Regions from separate parts of the Rhodococcoides sp. S146-33 genome, predicted to be linked through region 2. Evidence: predicted binding sites of a transcription regulator. Region 2 holds the regulator's gene; each other region holds the start of a gene.

Region 1 (5,560 bases), on a different contig from region 2:
GCCGACCATGCCCACCGCCACTGCGGCGATCCGGAGGCCGGCGGCCCGGACCTGCGTCGTGCCGAGACGGCGAACGACGTAGGTCACGGCGCACCAGATCGGGTAGAAACCGGCCGTCCAGGCCAGCGGGACCACCACGGGCACCTCGAACAGGCTGGGACCCAAGCGATTCTGCGCGTAGAAGTATTCGCCGAACGGGATGCCGGTGGCGGTGCCCACCAGCTCCGACGCGAACCCGGTGCCTGCTGTCACGACGACAAGAACGGTGGCCCACACTGCTCCTCGGTGCAGCACGGCATGCAGGATCGACGCGAGTGCGAGCAACGCGACCACGGCGACCGTCACCGCGTCTCGGGTCGACCCCGACACCAGCGGGTAGACGATCTGGCAGCCGACGGCGGCGACCGCGACGACGATCGGTGCAATCCTCATATCCGCCTCCTCCGGAAGAACTCGCGTCGGCGTCCGGCGCGTGCGTCGTCGATCGCGATCCGTGCGGCCGACCGACCGCTGGCTGCAGTGACGCCGCCACCGGGGTGGGTGGATGCGCCGGTGAGATACAGCCCGTCCGCCCCCGGAACTCGATGACCCGCCAGTTGTGGGTGCGGCCGCCACATCATCATCTGATCGAGTGACATGTCCAGGTGCATGATGTTGCCCCCGATCAACCCGAGCTCACGCTCGATGTCGGGCGGTGACTGGACGTGTCGATCCAGCACCGCGCCGGCGAATCCGGGCGCGTACCGATCCATTTCGGCCACGATCCGGTCCGCCTCGAACTCGGCCAACGAGCGTTCGCCCGGAACGTCCGAACGCCATCGTCGGCCGTCGGCGAGAGTGTGTGGATGCCACTGCGACCACAGCGAGATCTGATGTTGTCCCGGCGGCGCGATGGTGGGGTCGATGGCACTGAACGACATTCCGAGCACGGCCGGAGTCGGCGGCAGATCACCGGCGAGTGCGTGGCCGTGTGCCAGGCGCAGCTGGCTGCGGTCACGTACCAGCAGCGCGAGGCCGTGGGTGCCGTCCTCGATTCGGTCGGCACTGGGATATACCGGAAGTGCGTCGGTGGCCAACCGGACCGCAGTGCCGAGTCCAGGACCCACCCGAATCGTGCTGCGCCACCGCGCGATCTGCGTCGCGTCGTGCCCGCCGTCGGCGAGTAGGTCGAGAGTGGTCAAGATATGGCAACCGGCAACGACGACTCGACTGTCGATCTCCCGACCCGATGCCGTCCTGGTGGTCCAGCCGTGCGGGCGGCGTACGAGCGAGGTCACGGCGTCGCCGAGGGTGAGTTCGGCCCCGTCCCGCTGCAACCGGGCGATCATCGCCTCGGTCAGCGCGCCGCTGCCACCAACGGCGCGGCCGGGCGGAAGAGTGTGCATGAGAGCGGCGAAACCGACCATCGGCGCGGTACCCGGCTCGGACATCGGCGGCCCCGACTGTGCGCCGAACCACGCCAGTGCGGCCTTGAGACGTTCGCTCGAGAACATCTCGTCCAGCAACGAATCACCGGTGGCGAGAAATTCGCGCGAGAGCATGCTGCCCCCGTCCGGGGCCCCGAGACCCCAGAAGGAGCGGAGCAGTTTCGCTCCGGTCGGCGGTCCGCCGAACGCGCGCATGGTTCGTTCGCTCCGAGGGCCCCACACCGAGACGAACGTGCGGTAGGCGCTGGCGTCCGCGGCCCCGCACGCAGCGGCGATGGAGTCGCAGGTGCGATCGAGATCGCGATGGAAGACGAGGGCGCGCTCGTCGGTGCCGACGGCTCCCGGTGCGAACGCCCAGGGATCGCAGTCGATGTAGCGGAGGCCGAACTGTGCGAGGTCGAGCTCCTCGACTATCCCCGTGTGGCGGATCATGATGTGCGCCGACGAACCGCGGTCCACCCGATGACCGGGAAAGCGGTCCACGGTCGATACTGCGCCACCGGCAACCGTGTCGCGTTCGAGAACCTCGACGGACCAACCGGCATCGGTCAAGTAGCAGGCGGAGGTCAGGGCGTTATGGCCGGAGCCCACCACCACAGCATCGATCACACCCCTCAGGCTACTGGCCCGTCCAGTGGCAATAGGCGACCGAGCACGGCGAAGGGCCGACGATCGCCTGCGAATCTGAAGTCACGAAGCACGTCCACAAAGCCCAGCCGCCGATAGAGTCGCCAGGCTCGATTGTCCTCTCGCGCCACCTCGGGTGTGGACAACATCACGTTGTCGGCATCCACACCCTCGAGCAACCGATTACACAACTGCCAACCGAGGCCGTACCCCTGGGCGCTCGGGAGAACGTGGAGCTCGGTGAGCTCGAAGTAGTTCCCCAATGCCTTCTCGATACTCTGCGGAGGGTGTCCCGAGCGGCGCAATCCGTCTCGAACCTGTTGATGCCACCACTGATGTGGTGCGCCGTGGTAGCCGTAGGCGACTGCGACCAGTGAATCGGCCTGCCCCGGGTCGGAATTCGGGAGCAGCGCTCCGACCGCACGCCAGCCGGGACGATGCAGATGTTCGCTCCACATCGGTGCCCGGCTCTGCTCGGTGCCGCGTGGGTAACCCATGGCTTCGACGTAGATCGACAGTGCTTCGAGCAGCCGCAGGCGAAATTCCGGGGGCGTCAGATCGACCAGGTACGGCGTTGTCCGCGCATCGGTGACGACTGTCCTCAACCTTTCTTCGGAAACTTGTCGGTGGGCACAGCTATATTGAAAAGCGTCGAACGGGTGTTCGATGATCGGGGCCGAGTGCGCCGGTGGCTTCGACTCCGATCAGGGGTCGAATACTCCGGAGTTCGACTGTAAGGCTTCGTCACGGTTCCGGGCGCGTCAGGTACGCACCGGAGATTCGAACTGGAGGTGTTCGAGTATGACGATCACGAAGGCATTCGATGCCGGCGTGCGGTCGCCGGTGCCGCGTCAGGCCCGGGTTCTGCTCGGTCGAGCCGACGCTCTGTTGTCCGAGTCCATCGGCGAGAGCGACGCGGGTGACCGGTTTCTCGGGAGCTATGCCGCGGCGCTCAAGGGAGCGGCGGCGGTACTGGCGTCGTTGCCGAACTCGATCGGTGCTCGCCCGCGCTCGCGCAACGCGTGGGTGTTGATGGCGAAGGCGGCACCCGAACTCGCTGTGTGGTCGGACTACTTCGCATCGTTCTCGGCCACCCGCGCCGCAGTGGAAGCGGGCGCGTCGAGCACGGTCACCGATCTCGATGCCGACGATTTCTATCGACACGTGAGTAGCTTTTTGAACTCGGTCGACGATCGACTCGGCGGTCAGTCGCGGTTCGCCTCCGTCGACCCGATGACCACACCGTTGTCGGCATAGCTGATCGAAAGGGTCGACGGGCGTGAACTGCCACGTCACACGGTGTTCGGCCGGAGTTTCCGGGACGGCCGTCTCGAAAACTTCGGGGTTTCTCAGGAACACATCGTGCGAGTAGGTGGTAAGCAGCGGATTCAGCTCGTATCATCGTGTCTAGGTAGCCGCCAAGGTCAGCTTCCCGTCGTTTCGCAACAGAAACGACCTTCAATATCAGTGCAGGGGGAGGTACCGTGCCACTCTCCGAGCACGAGCAGCGCATGCTCGATCAGATCGAGAGCGCTCTCTACGCCGAGGATCCCAAGTTCGCGTCTCATGTGAGAGGCGGCCGTGTTCGCGCGGCGTCGAGCAGGAGGCGCTTTCAGGCCGCCGCGCTGTTCGTCGTGGGACTCGTGTTGCTCGTCGCCGGTGTTGCTTTGTCGACGAACAGCTTGGCTTTTCTCGTCGTCAGTCTCATCGGCTTTTTGTTCATGTTCGGTGCCGGGGCACTGTTCCTGTTCGGCGGCTCCAAGAAGGGAGCCGCACCGACGTCCGAGGAAGGTGGCACCACCAACAGTGCCGCCGACGCCTCCGGCCGAGGTACCGGACAGAAATCGAAGGGTGGCCGCAAAGGTGGCAGCTTCACCTCTCGCATGGAGGACCGGTTCCGTAAGAGGTTCGAGCAGGACTGAGTAAGACCGGGTCTTTCACGGCCCGCCCGATTCAGGTTCGTTCCCACAACTTCACGCGTCACTCACAGCAGCACCTCACCTTCGGGTGAGGTGCTGCTGTGTTTGTGCGGTGATCGGATCGCCTGCTGCGGCCGCTGCCGAGCGGACGTCGGCTGCCCGGTGCCGACGGGTCGTAGCCGGCGCATTTCGGGCCGCCTCCCCACTTCGCCCCACGATCAGCAAAAGTCCCCACTTCGCCCCACCTCAGCTCCACTGAGCCTCTCAGGACGGCTCTGTTTCGTCTCATATGTCGCAAAAGGCCTGCTCATGCCGTTGATGGGACGCGTGTGGGCGCTTTTCGTCGGACCTGAACCGGCCTTCCAGGGCTGGATGCTGACCGTCAATTCGAGCAGTCTTTGCTGCCTTTGAACTGGGGAAATGTGAAACTGCCCAAATTATTCGCGCTCTGAATGGTTCGAAGTGGGGGAGAGTGGGGTAAAGTGGTCCGCAGCGGAGAGTCGAGGCTGGAGGTGGCGAGTGTTTCTCGGTACCTACACGCCAAAGCTCGACGACAAGGGTCGACTGACGTTGCCGGCCAAGTTTCGGGACGCGCTTGCAGGAGGTGTCATGGTGAGCAAGGGGCAAGATTTCAGCCTCGCGGTCTACACCGCGGCAGACTTCGCTGAGCGGTCACGGAAGCTGACGGCAGCGTCTCGTGCCAACCCGAAAGCCCGCGCCTACGTTCGTCAGTTCTTTTCGGGAACCGATGAGCAGAGGCCGGACGGACAGGGTCGAATCACCATCAGTCCGGAGCATCGTCGATACGCCGGGCTCGAACGGAACTGTGTGGTGATCGGTTCGATGGATTTCATCGAAATCTGGAACGACGAAGCATGGGCCCGTTACTCCGCTGAAAACGAGCAGGACTTCTCCGACGCATTCGACGAATCCCTCGGGGGAATCTTGTAGACCGCCCAGGTCGCCTGCGAGTGCAGCGAGGCCTCTGCCCGATCAGAACCCTGACGTTCTTCCCCAACGCCAGGTTTCGCAGATCAGGACCCTGACGTTCTTCCCCAACGCCAGGTTCCCTATCGGACAGGGACCTCGAAGCATTCGCTCCGGCGTCCGTGGGCAACCCGCACGGCCCGGACCCGGGCGAGACGTACGTACGCACGACCGGGAGGAACCATGACGGAGGGCGACGGGCGGGACGAGAGCGCATCGTCCACCGACCGACCCGATCGTCGATCCGCAGGTCCGCTGCACGTACCGGTTCGACTCGATCGGGCCGACGAATTACTGGGCCCCGCAATCGATTCTGCTGACGGCACCCGCGTCATGATCGACGCGACTCTGGGACTCGGTGGTCACGCCGAACACTTCCTCCGAACTTATCCGCACCTGCACCTCATCGGACTCGATCGCGATCCCGACGCACTCCGACTCGCCGGATCCCGGCTGGCCCCATTCTCCGATCGAATCACGTTGGTACACACGACGTACGACGGTATTGCCGAGGCGCTCGACGAAGCCGGCCTGCCTGCGCTCGAATCCGTGCACGCCATTCTGTTCGATCTGGGAGTGTCGTCGATGCAGCTGGACGAG
Region 2 (5,560 bases):
ACCGCGTCTCGGCGGACGTAGCGGGGGCGGTCACGGATCGCGCACGTTTTGGTCATCGACCCCCGGTGCACCGCGAAAGTAGTCTTGAACGGTGACGTCAGTCGCACCGACGACCGCGCTGTGACACCCCTTTCTCGCGGTCGACGACGGTGCGCACCGAACAAGGAGATCTGCGTGGAACGCACACTTTTCGAGCCCGAGCACGAACTGTTCCGGGAGTCGTACCGGAAGTTTCTCGAACAGCACGTAGCCCCCAATCACGCGAAGTGGGAAGAGCAGAACATCGTCGACCGCGGCGTCTGGGTCGAGGCCGGCAAGCAGGGCTTCCTCGGAACGGCCGCACCGGAGGAGTTCGGTGGCGGTGGCGTCAAGGACTTCCGCTACAACGCAATCGTCACCGAGGAAACCACCCGCGGCGGCTACAGCGGCATCGGCTTCACCCTGCACAACGACGTCGTCGCGCCGTACTTCATCGAGTTGGCGAACGACGAACAGAAGCAGCGCTGGCTCCCCGGATTCTGCTCGGGTGAGCTGATCACCGCGATTGCCATGACCGAGCCGGGCACCGGAAGCGACCTGCAGGGCATCAAGACCAAGGCCGTTCGCGACGGCGACGACTGGGTACTGAACGGATCGAAAACGTTCATTACTAACGGAATCAACGCCGATCTGATCATCGTCGTGGCGTGCACCGACCCCGAGAAGGGTGCCCAGGGCTTCAGCCTGCTGGTCGTGGAGCGCGACATGCCAGGTTTCGAGCGCGGCCGCAATCTCGACAAGATCGGGATGAAGGCCCAGGACACCGCCGAACTCAGCTTCACGGACGTTCGCGTGCCCGCAGCCAATCTGCTCGGTGAAGAAGGCATGGGCTTCATCTACCTCATGCAGAATCTTCCGCAGGAACGGCTCTCGATCGCTGTTGTCGCCGCCGCGGCCATGGAATCGGCCCTGGACATGACCATCCAGTACTGCCGAGATCGCAAGGCCTTCGGTAAGTCGATCGGCAAGTTCCAGAACACCCGCTTCGTGTTGGCGGAGTTGGCCACCGAAACCACCGCCACCCGCATCATGGTCGACAAGTTCATCGAACTGCTCAACGATGGCAAGTTGACCGTGCAGGAAGCCGCCATGGCGAAATGGTGGACCACCGAGAACCAGGTCAAGCTGATCGACCGGTGCCTGCAGTTGCACGGCGGCTACGGCTACATGAAGGAATATCCGATCGCCAAGGCCTACATGGATTCTCGGGTGCAGACCATCTACGGTGGCACGACCGAAATCATGAAAGAGATCATCGGCCGCGGATTGAATCTATGATCCGCTGATCCGAAAAGCACGAGGGCCGCAGCACACTGTGCTGCGGCCCTTCGCGTTTCGGTGCTGTTCTCTACAGCTTGCGCATCACGGTGACGACCTTGCCGAGGATGGCAGCGTTGTTTCCCGGAATCGGCTCGAACAGCGGGTTGTGCGGCAGCAGCCACACCTCGCCCTTCGACCGCTTGAACGTCTTGACGGTCGCTTCACCGTCGATCATCGCCGCCACGATGTCTCCGTTGTCTGCCACGGATTGCTGACGAACCACCACCCAGTCGCCGTCACAGATGGCTGCATCGATCATCGACTCGCCCACGACCTTGAGCAGGAACAGCGAACCCTGACCGACCAGCTCGCGGGGGAGCGGAAACACGTCCTCGACGGCTTCCTCGGCCAGGATCGGTCCACCGGCGGCAATTCGTCCCAGAACCGGCACGAACGTCGGCGTCGGCAAGCGATCCTGTTCCTCGGACGATCCGTCGACCGCGGCAGCAGCCTGATCGGCCTGTACCTCGTCGAGTCCGCGGACGTCGACCGCGCGAGGGCGGTTGGCGTCGCGCCGCAGGAATCCTTTTCGCTCCAGAGTGCGCAACTGATGGGCAACGGACGACGTCGACGTCAGGCCGACGGCATCACCGATCTCACGAATGCTGGGCGGGTAGCCGCGCTCGGTCACCGAAGCTCGGATGACCTCGAGCACCTTTCGCTGTCGCTCCGTCAGGCCGGCGCTGATGTCGGTGCCGACTTCCATGGCCTTGGGCGTCGGTTCCGCGGCAGGCTTCCCTGCGGCGGCCTTCGTAGGCACGGACGTGGTCGCCTTGGAACCGGTCGTCTTGGAACCCGTGGTCGACCTCGTCGAGGTCTGGTCCTTCATGCTGTCGGCCTCCTGCTGGTGTCCTGGATCCGGTCTGCGTGGTTCGGTCTGCGCGGACTGGAGTTGATGGTGTCGACTCGTGTGGCGTGTGGTTTCTGACACGAATCTAGCGTGTATCAGCTGTTGAATCAAACATCTGTTCGACTCGTGTCGCGTTTTCTGCAGACTTTGTCGGAGGCTCGTGATAGAACTTCGAACAAGCGTCCATCGAACGCCTGATCGAACAATCGATCCAACGAGCGAAGACGAGGTTCCGATGACCATCATCACCGATCGCCCCACCACCGCAGGTGTCCGTAGCCGGTCCACTGTCGTCGAACGTCGTCGCCGTGCTCGTCCTGCGTTGCGGAGCTCCATCGCGATGCGCGGTGCGTACACGACTCCGTGCCTGCCGGTTCTGGAGTCGTCCTGGACCGATGTCACCGACCGCGAGGCAGCCGATCGCGACTTCGACGAGACCTCGGCGCACTTCGCCGGTCAGCCGGTCCGGCTGCGATCGCTGGTGCTGTGGGTGCTCGCAGCCGTCGTCGTTGCCGGTGGCCTGATCGGCATCGCGAACCTACGAGCCGATGCGCCCGGCGCTGGGGTGCAGCCCGCAGGCGTCGTCGAGGTTCACGACGGTGCCGTGGTCGAGTACGCGCCCGGCAGATGACCACCGGCCCCATCGCACACGCCGATGACTGAGTATCCTCGACTGATTGCTCCGACACGCATGTTCGATGTCGGCGCATCGGCTACGACGGAGGCTCCTTCATGCATTGCCCGTTCTGCAGGCATCCCGACTCACGCGTGGTCGATTCGCGTGAGATGGACGAGGGGCAGGCAATTCGGCGTCGTCGCTCCTGCCCGGAATGCGGTCGGCGATTCACCACCGTCGAGGCCGCCGTGCTCGCAGTCGTGAAGCGGAGCGGAGTGACCGAACCGTTCAGCCGTGAAAAAGTCGTCAAAGGAGTGCGCAGGGCCTGCCAGGGCAGAGATGTCGACAACGACGCGCTGAATCTCTTGGCTCAGCAGGTGGAAGACGCCATTCGTGCCGCCGGCTCCGCCGAAATTCCCAGTAACGAGGTGGGGTTGGCCATTCTCGGTCCGCTACGCGACCTCGACGAGGTCGCGTATCTGCGATTTGCGTCCGTGTATCGCTCGTTCAGTTCGGCCGAGGATTTCGAGAAAGAAATCCACGAACTGCGCAAGCACCGCGAATCTGCGGACATCGACTGACGGTTCGACCTTCAGCGGGCCTCATCCGCGATTGCCTTCTCGATGCGTTTCTCCGAGACCGGATACGCAGTCCGAATTCCTTGCGCGAACAGCCCTACCCGCAATTCTTCGATCATCCAGAACAGCTCCTGCACGCCAGCGCTGTTCTTTCGGCCCTCCGGAAGCGAATCCAGCAGCCGCCCATACGAGGCGTAGACGCGGTCGAGTACGTCCATCGCGGCCGCATCACGGCCTGCGCTGCTCGGAAGTGTGGCCAACCTCTTGGTCGCCGCAGCGAGGTATCGCGGCAGGTCTGCCAGCCTGCGTGAACCGAATTCGGTGACGAACCCGCGAAAGATCAAGCCGTCGAGCTGTTCCCGAACATCGTCGGCGGGCTCACCCGAGGACACCTGTAGCTGCGCCGACAGCGCGAGAGCTGCCGTCAGCACGGGACGCACCAGGGCCAGCACCGCGGCGGTGCGCTGTGGCACCTCGGCATTGACCGATGCGCGAAGTTTCTCGAAAGCCTCCGGATCTCGGACCGGTCCACCGTGTGCGTCCATTGCTTCCTCGACCGCAAGGACTCGACACTCCTCGAGGAGCGCATCGACTCCGCCGTACGGATTCTGGCCGAGCGCAAGACGTTCCGCGGTCGGCAGGCCGGCCAGCAGAGCTTTGGTTCCTTTCGGTGCCGTCGACAACAGTAGGGCCCGAGTTCCGGAGCGCATGGCTGCTCGCTGCTGGGCGGGCGTGCTCAGGACTCGAACCGCAACGCCGGGTCCTTCCGGCACCAACGCCGGGTAGCCGGTGACCTTCTGTCCGCCCACATCACGGGTGACGGTCGACTCGAGTCGGCCCAGAGTGCCCGAGGTCCACGCGAGAGTAGGCGCGCGCTCGGCGTCGCCGACCGCACTCGCGACCTGACGACCGACTTCGCCGGACAGGCTGGTGCGCAGAACCGTCAAATCCTTGTTGCTACCCAACACCTTTCCGGCCGGGTCGACGGCTGCGAACGTCATCTTCAGGTGGTCGGGCAGACCCGCGGCGTCGAAGTCCTTCGCGGTGATGTGGCACTGGGCAGCCCGCGACAGCTCGCGTGCCAGTGCCGTCACCAGAGTCTCCGCGCGAGGCTTCATGACCGCCAAGGCCGCGGCGGCGAAATCGGGGGCGGGAACAACGTTGCGGCGTAAAGCTTTCGGCAGCGATTTGATCAAGGCCGTCACCAACTCCGCGCGCATTCCCGGAACCAGCCAGTCGAATCCGACCGGTTGTACCTGTGCGAGAAGAGCGATGGGAATTCGTGCGGTGACTCCGTCGGCGGCCGTACCCGGCTCGAACTGGTAGGTCAGCGGAAACTGGATCTCACCCTGTCGCCACGCATCGGGATACGCACCGGTGAGCACCGAGGCCGCGTCGGAGTTGACGACTGTGTCCGTTGTGAAATCCAGCAGGGACGAGTCCTGTCGACGGGCCTTCTTCCACCACGTGTCGAAGTGTCTCGCGGACACTGCTTCCGGGGCGATACGGGCATCGTAGAAGTCGAACAGTGCGTCGTCGTCCACGACGATGTCTCGCCGCCGAGCACGATGCTCGAGTTCACCCACGTCGTCGAGCAGAGCCCTGTTCTTGTGGAAGAACGCGTGCTGTGTCTTCCATTCACCCTCTACCAGTGCATGTCTGATGAACAACTCTCGGGACGCCTCGGCGTCGATGCGGTGGTAGTTCACCGGTCGCTGCGTGACCAGAGGAATGCCGTACAGCGTCACCCGCTCGTAGGCCATCGCGGATTCGCGCTTGATGGACCAGTGTGGTTCCGAGTACGTCCGCTTGACCAGGTGCGGTGCGAGCCGCTCGGCCCATTCGGGTTCGATGCGAGCGGCCATCCGGCCCCACAGGCGACCGGTCTCCACCAGCTCGGCGGCCATGACCCAACGCGGGGGCTTCTTGAACAGCCCGGATCCGGGGAAGATAGCAAAGTGCGCTCCTCGTGCGCCCAGGAACTCGCGCTTGTCACCCTCCCGGAGTCCGACGTGGGAGAGCAGCCCCGACAGCAATGATTGATGGAGCGCAGTCTCGGTGGAATCTGCATCCGGCACCGTCCAGCCGAGCCCGCGAGTGATCTGGCGGAGCTGGCCGTGTAGATCCTGCCACTCGCGAATTCGCAGGTAGTGCAGA
Region 3 (5,560 bases), on a different contig from region 2:
GTCGGCCACAACCGATGGCACCCTGATATCCCGGCGGCGGTGACGGTCAAACCCGGCACATCTTTCAGAGCGCATTGCCGCGAATGGTTCGACGGGGCCATCCGCAACGACGATTCGGCCGAGGACATCCTGAATGCGCCGCTCAACAACGTGCACACGCTGTCCGGGCCGTTCCACATCGAAGGTGCGGAGCCCGGTGATCTGTTGATCGTCGATATTCTCGACGTCGGTCCGATCCCGCAGGAGGATTCGGGTCCGTTGGCCGGGCAGGGCTGGGGTTACACGGGAATTTTCGCCAAGCAGAACGGGGGCGGGTTCCTCACCGATCGATTCCCCGATGCGTACAAGGCGATCTGGGACTTTTCCGGTCAGACCACCACGTCTCGCCACGTCCCGCACGTGAAGTACACCGGAATCACCCACCCCGGTCTGATGGGTACCGCGCCGTCGGCTGCACTGTTGGCCAAGTGGAACGCCCGGGAAGGTGCCTTGATTGCGACGGATCCCCAGCGTGTTCCACCTCTTGCTCTCGCACCGGAACTGGACGGTGCGATCCTCGGTTCACTCAGCGGTGACGAATTCTCCCGCGTAGCAGGTGAAGCCGCGCGTACGGCACCGCCGCGTGAGAACGGCGGAAATCAGGACATCAAGAACCTCACCAAGGGCACTCGCGTCTTCTATCCGGTGTTCGTGCCGGGGGCGAAGTTGTCGTTCGGAGACTTGCACTTCTCACAGGGAGACGGCGAGATCACGTTCTGCGGAGCCATCGAAATGGGCGGCTTCATGGACCTGCACGTCGACCTGATCAAGGGTGGCATGGAGACCTACGGGGTGAGCGAAAACGCGATCTTCATGCCGGGCAACACCGCACCGCAGTACTCGGAATGGATTGCCTTCTCCGGCATTTCGGTGACCGTCGACGGGGAGCAGAAGTATCTGGACTCCGACCTCTCGTACCAAAACGCGTGTATGCACGCGATCGACTACCTCACCAAGTTCGGCTACAGCCCCGAGCAGGCGTACCTGCTACTGGGCTCGGCCCCGATCGAAGGACGCCTGTCCGGGGTGGTGGATATCCCGAATTCCTGTGCCACGGTGTACATCCCCACTGCGATCTTCGATTTCCCGATAGCGCCCTCGGCCAGCGGTCCGTTCCAAATCGATCCGGGAATGGGGGCTCCCCGGGCACAGTTCTGATCGACTTGGCTCGATATGTCGCAACTGTGGATGCTCGAAGACATGGAACCGTGGCCCGACGAGCCTGCCGTCGGTGCAGTGTTCGTACCGACCACGCGCTGGTTTTCGTCTGAGCGGATAGACCTCCCCGAAGAGGTGTGTTCTGACGTGCCGGCTCGGGTCGAGGCTGTGGATATCGATGGCAGAACGGAGTGGATAGCACACCTCGGCGACGGATTTACCACGATGATGGCTGATGATGGCTGATGGTGGCCTGGTCGGTGATGTGATTCTGCACGGTTGCCTGGTGTGGGATAGATACCTGTGGTTGGACTTTCGCACGAAACCGCGGGGCAGCCTCCGCGTCCTGGATCGGACGGGTCTGCTCGTGCAACGCCGGCAGTTGATCCCGACTCGCCACCCTGGCGCGTTCAGTGTGACGTACAGCGGTGTGCTGGAGTACCACCAACGGGATTCAGTACCTGCGGGATTCGGGGTTCGATGGAAGGCATCGGTTGTCGAGACCGTTGGGTCAGGGGTCGAGGCGACTCAGTCGTTTCGCTCGTCGTAGTTCGCAGTGATGATCTGGTCGACGCGGACTGGCGAGGATTCGAGCTCGGTGAGCGCCAGAATGTCGGCGACCGTATCTTCGCTGCCTCCGAGATACGCACAGGGGAAGTCGAAGTGTTGGGCCACGCACCACGCGTGGTCGGCGGGCCACCACAGATTGGGCGACAACCCACCGAGGGTGTCCGCTGCGCGTGAGACCGATCCCTTCATCAGAAAATAGTTGTAGCCGGCGATGTCTGCGGTCGGTGCGCAATCGCGAATGTCGTCGAGTGCGGTGTTGCCCTCCCAGATGGCGAACCAGCATTCGTTCGGTGTATTCGTGCTTCGAGCGAATACCTCGATGATGGCTGCCAGCTGAACATGCCAGCGTGCAACGTGTTCGGAGTTGCGCAGCGGGTGCTGGACGCGGGCATAGGCGTCGAACATCGTGGGGACCAGCGAGCCCACCATGGTGTGGGGCACGATCTTCAGGCTGTCGTTCACCCACCTTGTTTCCGAGACATCCTGTTGCAGATCGGTGTTCGACCATTCGGTGCCGTCGGTATTCAATGGCTGTACCAGGGTTGTGGGCTGGCAGGGTCGTCGACGACCGTGTCGACTCGACGGTCGGCGAGAACGTCCTCGATCGCCGCCGAACTGGCACCGATGGTGGCGAAGTGGGGGTCGACGTCGTTGGCGATGCACCAGGCGCGGTCGGCGGGCCAGACGAACGAGGGAATCGGCAGACTCTCGGAACCCGGGGTATCAAGGGCCTGCTCCCAGTTCAGCAGGTCCAGGGCAGGTCCTCGGAACAGGAACGCTCCCCGTTCGGGAAGGTTGATTCGTGCGGCACCCCGAACCGTTGGACCGCCCCATCCCTCCCACACACAGAAGTAGCAGTCCAGTGGCGTCGTCGTGTGCCTCGCCAGTGTCGCGACGACTATCGCCAATCGGTCTGTCTCCGAGCGCTCGTCGTACGGAACGTCAGCCTCGCCCTCGCGTTGAGTCGGGTGTGTCGGATCTGGGATGAACCGTAGCCGCGCGTAGCTCTCGTACCCCAGTGGGCCCCTGGTGACAAGATCCCACCAATCGCGGTCAGCGCGGACGAGCCAATCGGCGGCAGTTGCGTCGTCGGACGGTCGCACGGTCATGGTGTGCCCTCCCTGTCGATACCGAGCTTTCTGATCCTGGGCGCGATCTGATGCGTTGCCACGACGCTACCGACCAACCCGGTGGATCGGACTACTCGCGGTGGTAAGAGTCAGTTGGGAACGCGTGTTCGAAAGTCTGTCGGTGGGTCGCGATAGATTCTGTTCATGCTTTCGGGGGACGGCGGATCAGGGGTGGACGGCATCGAGACGGTGCCGCCTCCCCCTGTCGTGTCCGATCCCGCACTGTCGGCGCTGATCGACCGGGTCGAGTCCGCGGTGGCGGAGTTGGCCGGGCAGGGGTCGGTGTCGTGGACGAACGCCGACCGGCGTGCGGTGATCCAACGCATGGAAACTGTGTCGCGGTCGCTGCCGGCGTATTCGTACACCTGGCTCAACGAGCTGATCGATCAGCGCGGCCTCGATGTGTATCCGGGGTCGGTGCCGTGCTCGGTGGCATGGATGCTGCGCATCACCCCACGCGCCGCCGGAGCGCGGGTGCGTCTGGCTGCGGAGTTGGGGGATCGCACCGCACTGTCCGGTGAGGTTCTGCCGCCCCTGCTGCCGCATACCGCGGCCGCGCTGCGGGCGGGGTTGCTCGATGCCAAACATGTGCAGATGATCCGCGAATTCTTCAAGCATCTGCCGGCCAGTGTCGATCTGCAGACCCGTGATCTCGCCGAACAGCAGTTGGTGGGCTACGCCTGCACCCGGCGTCCAGATGATTTCGCGCCGTTGGTGGCTCATTTGGATTCGATCCTCAGCCCCGACGGTGACTACGACGAGGACGAGGACGAGGACGAGAACGGCAAGCCCAAGCCGAAGAAGCGTCGGGATGCGTTCTTCTACCTCGGTGAGCAGGGCGCCGACGGGATGTCGGACGGGAAGTTCTGCGTCGATTCCGAACTGCGGGCCTACCTCGAGGCCCTGTTCTGCAAAGCTGCGAAACCGGGGGTCAACAATCCTGCCGACCCGACATCGGTCGTCCACGACGACGAAGACGGCGAGAACGGCAGTGCCACAGCGCCGAAGCCCGAGCCGACCACCCACGAAGCAGGTGCCAGCGATGCGGGGTCCTGCGATGCGGGGTCCAACGACGCGGGCCTGTGGGATGAGACGGACTACGACGGTGACGACGACTGCGGCGATGACGAGCGCGACGATTGCGGTGACGGTGACCACTGCAGTGACGGTGCCGACTGTGGTTGCGGCACAGCACCCGACGCCACAGCACCCCACGACACAGCTGCAGGCAACGGCAGTGCCGAACCAGGCGACACAACCGACGCAGCCGATATCGACGACGACACCGACGGACCCGATACCGATACCGATACCGACACCCACACTGCTGCACGCGACGCTGCGGCCGCTCGGGATCGACGCACCCAGAACGAACGCCGACACGACGCCCTGAAAATGGCACTCCGGCACACACTCGCCTCCGGCACCCTCGGCACACACCGCGGCCTACCCGTCACCGCCATCGTCACCATGAGCTTGAAAGACCTCGAATCGGGCTGCGGCTACGCCATGACCGGCACCGGATCCCGCGTCTCGATCCGCGACGCGATCCGCATGGCCTCCCACGCCCGCCACTACCTCACCATCTTCGACGACCACGGCAGAGCCCTCTACCTCGGACGATCCAAACGCATCGCCTCCGCCGACCAACGCATCGTGCTCATCGCCCGAGACCGCGGCTGCAGCTTCCCCTCCTGCACCCGCCCGGCGACCTGGTGCCAGTCCCATCACATCGACGATTGGGTCGAGGGCGGGCCCACCGACATCGACGCCCTCACCTTCGGCTGCGACATGCACCACGCCCTCGTCGGTACCGGACCAGGAAAATGGGCGACCACCAAAACCGGAGCAGGACATCGCTATCCGGGCCGCACCCTCTGGCACCCACCATCGGGAATGGACCCCAAGCGCCGCGGGCTGATCAATCACGCACACCATCCCGAGGAAGTGCTGTACCCGCCCGAACAGCACGACGACATCGGCGACGAGGAACCACGACAACCCGCATGACGACCCACACCAGCACCACGGCACAGCTCTGTCTGTGGTCGTTACATGGCGGCCGCTCCGCGACGGCGGTGGAGACGGATTCACCTACATCGAAGGCGGCATCGTCCGCGGAACTTCACGCCGGCAACCACTTGTCCCGATGCCTGACGGCACCCGGGCACCACCGACCACCTGAAAGGAATGCCCCTGATGCCCGCACAAGCATGGGTCACCCTGATCGTCGGAGTCCTCGCCGTCGTCGGCGTCGCCCTGACCGTCCGCCAACGCAGATTGGCCGACAAACGCGCTCAAGCCTGGCAGCGGATCACCTGGTGCCTCGAACGCACCACCAGCGAGAACGAGGCCGAAGCCGCCCTTGGCTGGGACATCTACACACCGGTGACCGACTCGCCGCTCATCACCAGAACCGAACGAGACGTGCTGCGTGCTGTCGCGACTCGGGCGTTATGGCGAGCACTGGCGTCACCGGCACAAACCGAGGACACTGACAAGCAGAACGAGCAGGAGGACCCCCGATGACCACCACCGAGAAGCGCATTACCGCCGCCCGACCACAGGTAGCGCGGGCCGCAGCACGGGCATCAGTCGCGTTGTACGAACGAGACGGCCTCGAGGTACCCCAGTGGATCCGCGACGCTGCCGAAGGGCACCCC
Region 4 (5,560 bases), 740 kb from region 2:
TGGAGTGCGTTGACCCCCAATCCCAAAGATATCGAGATAGAGGCCGGGCACGAGTACTACTCGAATTTCGGCTGCGATGTGCTGGTGGCCATCGGCGGGGGATCGGTCATGGACGCGGCCAAGGGGATCGCCGTTCTCGCCGGCAACGGCGGCAAGATCCTCGATTACGAGGGCGTCGATCAGGCCACCCGGCCCATCCCACCGCTGGTGATGGTGCCGACGACATCCGGTACCGGAGCAGACGTCTCGCAGTTCTGCATCGTCACCGATACCGCGCGCTCGACCAAGATCACCATCCTCGGCCGGGCGCTCGTTCCGGACATCACCGTGATCGATCCGATGTTGCTGACCACGATGCCCGAATGGCTCAACGCTGCAACCGGTTTGGATGCCCTGACGCACGGGATCGAGGCATTCGTCTCGCTGGGTCACAACCAGCTCACCGACCATCATGCTCTTCGAGCGATCACCATGGTGATGTCACAGTTGGCTCGGACCATCGACGAGCCCACCGACATGACGGCGCGCGGGTCGATGGCGCAGGCAAGCCTGGAAGCGGGCCTGGCATTCACGAACGCGATACTCGGTGCCACTCATGCCATGAGTCATCAGGTGGGAGGGTTGCTCGACCTCCCGCACGGGGTGATCAACGGAGTGCTGCTGCCACACGTCATTCGCTTCAACGCTGCAGAGGATCCGCTGCCGTACGTGGCCATTGCCACGAGCCTCGGACTGCCCGAGGGGAGGGCCAGGCCGGAGGAGGCCGCTATGGCCGTGGCCGACCGCGTCGACCGCCTCGCGCGTCAGGTCGGTGTTCCTGCGGGTCTGGCAGAGATCGGTGTGAGCGAATCCGATCTGGATGTGTTGGCAACCAATGCATTACGTGATGCGTGCATGTCCACGAATCCGCGTTCGGCCACACACCGCGAGATGGTCGACCTGTTCAGGATCGCGCTGTGAGTTCCGGACCCGACCTGTCTCTGTTGACGGGACTCCGATCGGGCAAGAACACCTTCTATCCGCAGTATCGCGGCGCCGCAGAACGTTTGGAACGAGTGGTCTACGCCCTGGAACTCATCTCACGAGCGCTGGTGCGCACGGTCGACGGTCCGGAAACGCTGGTGTGCGCCGTGGCCGAGGCGGCTCGCGCTCATCTGAGTGCCCGCTGGGTGGTCTTCGCTCTCGCCGATGGTGCCTTGCCGGACGCGGGGCCTCGTCGGCTGGTGCTTGGTCCCGACGCCACACCGTTTCTGGTGGACAACGTCGAGGGGCCACCGCTGCCCGACGACGTGGTCGACTGCCTCGAGTCGATTCGGACGTCCACCTGCGGCGACGGGCTGACCCCGGTGATCTCCGCTCACCATGCATTCGTACCGATCGCGTTCGACGGCCGCGTTGTCGGTGCGTTCGCGGCGTGGACGGGAGAGCAACGGGTACTCGACGCCACCGACGCCGCGGTGTTGAGCATTCTTGCCAGCCAAACTGCGGTGGCACTGCAGAATTCGGCTCTGTTCCAGAGCCGACGGCAATTGCTCGAACGCACCGAGAGTGCCTATGCCGAGGCGAACCGAACAGCGGCAGATCTCGCGGCCCGCAATGCCGAACTGTTGCTGACACAACGTCAACTGGGTGCCGCGCATCGCCATCAGGTGCTCGACGACGAACGTCACCGCATCGCTCGTGAACTGCACGACAGCGTGACCCAGGCCGTGTTGTCCGCGGGAATGCAGATCGAAGTGTGTCGCAGCGAGATCTCGGCCGAAGAACGTAGCGACAGGTTGGATCTGGCCAAGGATCTGACGCGTCGAGCGGTGGATCAGCTGCGGTCGGCGATCTACGCGCTCAATCACCCGCAGGATGCCGATCGCACGTCGCTTCCCGAAATGCTCGAACAGCTTTCCGTGGTCCACATGCCCGACGAGCTACAGGTGTCGCTGCGGGTCGAGGGAACTCCCGTCGAGCTGAGCAGCGAGCGTGAGCACGCACTGCTTCGCATAGCCGGAGAAGCACTGTTCAACACCGCGGTCCATGCACACGCGTCGCGGGCAATACTGCGACTGACCTATTCGCCCGATCAGGTGCAGCTGTCCATTGCGGACGACGGTGACGGCGATCCGGCCCACTTGCGCATGATGCTGCACCTGGCCGAGTCCACCGATGTCGACGGCCGTCACCGCGGACTGGCGAACATGGCGGCTCGTACCCGCGAACACGGCGGGGTCCTCGAGATCCGTCGAGCCCGAACCGGTGGAGTGCGAGTTGCAGTGCGCATTCCGTTCCAGAACCAATCCGAGAAGGGCGAAACACAGTGAGCGTTCCGACGGTTCGCACAGGCGCGGGGCAGGTTTCGGCACCCACGGTCCGCATCGTGCTGGTCGACGATCACGCAATTCTTCGGGACGGGCTTCGCTCGGTACTCGAACGCGAGTCGGATCTGACGATCGTGGGGGAGGCGTCCACCCGGGAGGAGGGTTTGGCCGTCGTTGCGCGGGTCGAGCCCGATATCGTGCTGATGGATCTGAAGCTCTCGGCCAGTTCGGACTACGAGGGCCTCGCTTTGTGTGCGCAGCTGGCCAAGGCGCACAATGGAATCGGTCTGTTGGTGTTGACGACGTTCCTCGACGACCGGCTCGTGGTGGAGGCCGTGCACGCAGGTGCACGAGGATATGTGGTCAAGGACGTCGACACCACCGAGTTGGTTCGTGCGATACGGGCCGTCTCGCGCGGGGAGAGCGCCTTCGATTCGCGCAGCGCCTCGGCTGTCGTCCGTTCTCTGAACGGCACACCGAGCAGCATCGAGCGCCTCACCGAGCGCGAGCTCGAAGTGCTCCGCCTGCTGGCAACGGGTCTGTCCAACAACATGATCGGAACCAGACTCTTCATCTCGGCGACAACCGTCAAGTTTCACGTCAGCAACATCATGCGCAAACTTGCAGTGTCTCGGCGTGCCGAGGCGGTGTACGCGGCGAGTAAGCAGGGGCTGATCTGACGTTGCGGACCTGTCGAGATCATCGTTACTCGACAAGCCTGGTAGTGGCTGCACGAGGAGACCGCTCGATGTGCGGCGGGCTGTACTCAGCCCGCCGATGTCGTGAGCGTCGGTCGCAGCGACGCGATCGCCTTCGACATCGTCCATTCGGATCGATTTCGAGAGCGAGTTCGGCTGCACGATCCAGAGGCCCGAACAATAGTGTTCTCGGTCGACTTTCGGGTGACCACGGATCCTGACGTAATGCGGCTCGTTCTGCAGGTATCGAGTACAGGCCAGCCTGGTCGAGGCGGCCCTCGAGTCGGTCTTCAGCTGTTCGATTGACACGGCACGAGTCCGATCTCGGCTAATCGGTCCTGGTCGGACTCGTCAATTCGGCCTATCGAGCCTGTACTTCCGTTTGTGTCGGTGGGTCGGGTTACTGTTCATCTTGTTCGAACATGCGTTCTTGTTTTGGGTCACCGGGGGGTGAATGGGGATGGCTGTACCGATCGTGTCGTTGGAGGCGTTGACCGCCGCTGCGCAGGCAGAAAACCAGCATGCGTTCCGCAAGATCGCCGCCTGCTACGACGTTCATCGGACCTGGATCACCCACGATTCCAAGTTCAAGCATTACAGCCGGTACGGGCGCACCGAGATGGCGGCCGCGTTGGGCTGCTCGGCGACGGTCGCCGAATCGTACATCTCCGTCGGTGTTGCCCTGCACACGCGACTACCCCTGGTACGGACAGCATTCGAGGCCGGGGAGATCGATCTTCCGCGAGTGCGGACGGTGTGCCGGATCCTCGACAACCTCTCCGACGAGATCGTGCGCATGGTCGAGGACGAGATCGTCGAAGTTGCCCGCCGCACTCCGCCCGGTCCACTCGAGACGGAGATCTGGGACATCTTGCTGCGAGTCGCACCGGAGGAAGCGGCAGCACTACGGGAGTTCGCGAAACGATTCCGCCATGTTTCCTACAGCCCGGCCGGTGAGTTGGCGCGGATCCGGGCGGAATTGACTGCCCCCGAAGCTGCGGCGGCGTGGCAGCTGCTCGAGGAGATGGCCGACACGCTCTGTCCGAAAGACCCCCGCGGTAAACAAGATCGATTGTGTGATGCGTTCATGGCCCGCATGCACGGTGAACCCCGCCTGGCGTGCCTGTGCCAACGCGAGGACTGCCCGAAAAAAGATGCGGGGTTGCCGGATCGCCGGTTGCCGTTGACGATGATCACGGTCGATATCGCCACCCTCATCGGATTGATTGCGAACCCTGCTTATCTCGCCGGGCATGGCTCGATCGATCCGGATCTGGCGCGGGAGTTGGCGCGCAACAGTCAGTGGCAGGTCCTGCTCACCGAGGCGGTCACTCTCGCGGAGAAGCTCGGTCTGGCGGTGCAGAACCCGGAGACCGGGGAATGGGAACGACGCAGTTGCGGCGAGACAGACAGGGCTGCAACGGGATCCGGTGCGGGAACGATGACCGATGAGGACACAGGCACGCACGCAGACGCCGACGTAAACGCAGACGCAGACGCAGACTCGGATGCAAGTGCAGATGCGAATGATGACTCGGCAGATGCTGCTGATGATGTGGAAGGCGGGTCGGCGACGGATTCGGAGGCGAAGGCTGGTCCCTCGACCTCATCGACTTCGGCCAGTGCACCCGCATCTGAACGTGCGCCGGAAAACACGTCGGCACCGGAGACGCCCGCAGATGAGTCACCGGCAGATGCGGTCGACGAGACGAACGAGACCGGCGTGTCCGATGAGAACGGCGAAACTGGCGAGATCGAGGAGACCGGCGGCTCCGAGGAGGACGGTGAGTTCACACCCGTACCTGCAACCGACCCGTCGGCAACGCCCGAACCAGGTGCCGCCGAGCCTGTTCGTGATCACGCTGCAACACGTGCGGGGGCACAATCGACCGACCAGCAAGCGGACGCACCGTCGGTCACCGGCTCTGACGTAGCTCCTTCGTCCGAAGCCGCGTCAGCTTCAGGATCGCCTACGGAACAGACATCGCCAACACCGGATGTTGTACCGAACTGTGCGCAATCACGTTCGTCTGCAACACCATCCGGCCCCGCACCATACGGGGCAGCATCATCCGGCTCAACAACATCCGGTCCGATGTCAGCCGCCGAAGGCCCGGCACCAGGAACTGCCCCCGCTGCCACTGCCGCCAGCACCGACAAACGTCAGCGTCGCTTGGGATCACTGACCTCCGCTGCGGCCCTGTTCTGCACCCACACACCCGTCGGCAAGGGCACACGGCACAGCTCTGCCCTCGACTTTCCCACCGCATCACGGCTCAACGACCGAACGACTCGAGCAGCAGGCCGCACACCCTCAGGTATCTACCTTGGCAACGCCTCCCTCGCCGCTGCTCTCGAAGCAGCGATCACCGCCGACCCCACCCTCGGAAAGTCCGTCGCACGGGATCCACTGACCGACCGGGCGCTGGTCTACCGACCCGATGCCCTGACCACCGCGGCCGTCCGGCTCCGCGACCGCCACTGCCGCTTCCCCGGCTGCCAGCGTCCAGCAGACCGCTGCCAACTCGATCACTTGATCCCGTTCGATCACGC

The links. The regulator LexA, encoded in region 2, represses DNA repair genes until DNA is damaged. The targets are predictions, from matches to a motif close to CGAACANNTGTTCG.
Region 1: a site for LexA is predicted at 2,707-2,720, ahead of AC5WEY_RS23795 (SAV_6107 family HEPN domain-containing protein). Genes of this name have one in related genera too.
Region 3: a site for LexA is predicted at 2,994-3,007, ahead of AC5WEY_RS05055 (HNH endonuclease signature motif containing protein). Genes of this name have one in related genera too.
Region 4: a site for LexA is predicted at 3,425-3,438, ahead of AC5WEY_RS10425 (HNH endonuclease signature motif containing protein). Genes of this name have one in related genera too.

What each region holds. Positions count from the first base shown of each region.
Region 1 covers NZ_JCAJWY010000008.1:125,842-131,401, reverse strand. The annotation lists gene AC5WEY_RS23810 (carotenoid biosynthesis protein) at 1-432, opposite strand, end outside; gene AC5WEY_RS23805 (phytoene desaturase family protein) at 429-2,036, opposite strand; gene AC5WEY_RS23800 (GNAT family N-acetyltransferase) at 2,042-2,659, opposite strand; gene AC5WEY_RS23795 (SAV_6107 family HEPN domain-containing protein) at 2,856-3,311, shown strand; gene AC5WEY_RS23790 (SCO2097 family morphological protein) at 3,539-3,976, shown strand; gene mraZ (division/cell wall cluster transcriptional repressor MraZ) at 4,493-4,924, shown strand; gene rsmH (16S rRNA (cytosine(1402)-N(4))-methyltransferase RsmH) at 5,144-5,560, shown strand, end outside.
Region 2 covers NZ_JCAJWY010000002.1:1,100,294-1,105,853, forward strand. The annotation lists gene AC5WEY_RS13700 (uracil-xanthine permease family protein) at 1-21, shown strand, start outside; gene AC5WEY_RS13705 (acyl-CoA dehydrogenase family protein) at 175-1,317, shown strand; gene lexA (transcriptional repressor LexA) at 1,388-2,065, opposite strand; gene AC5WEY_RS13715 (hypothetical protein) at 2,445-2,840, shown strand; gene nrdR (transcriptional regulator NrdR) at 2,942-3,406, shown strand; gene hrpA (ATP-dependent RNA helicase HrpA) at 3,418-5,560, opposite strand, start outside.
Region 3 covers NZ_JCAJWY010000001.1:1,048,706-1,054,265, forward strand. The annotation lists gene fmdA (formamidase) at 1-1,197, shown strand, start outside; gene AC5WEY_RS05045 (hypothetical protein) at 1,726-2,229, opposite strand; gene AC5WEY_RS05050 (hypothetical protein) at 2,292-2,876, opposite strand; gene AC5WEY_RS05055 (HNH endonuclease signature motif containing protein) at 3,042-4,907, shown strand; gene AC5WEY_RS05060 (hypothetical protein) at 5,097-5,426, shown strand; gene AC5WEY_RS05065 (hypothetical protein) at 5,423-5,560, shown strand, end outside.
Region 4 covers NZ_JCAJWY010000002.1:364,635-370,194, forward strand. The annotation lists gene AC5WEY_RS10410 (iron-containing alcohol dehydrogenase) at 1-960, shown strand, start outside; gene AC5WEY_RS10415 (MadS family sensor histidine kinase) at 957-2,312, shown strand; gene AC5WEY_RS10420 (MadR family response regulator transcription factor) at 2,309-2,989, shown strand; gene AC5WEY_RS10425 (HNH endonuclease signature motif containing protein) at 3,468-5,560, shown strand, end outside.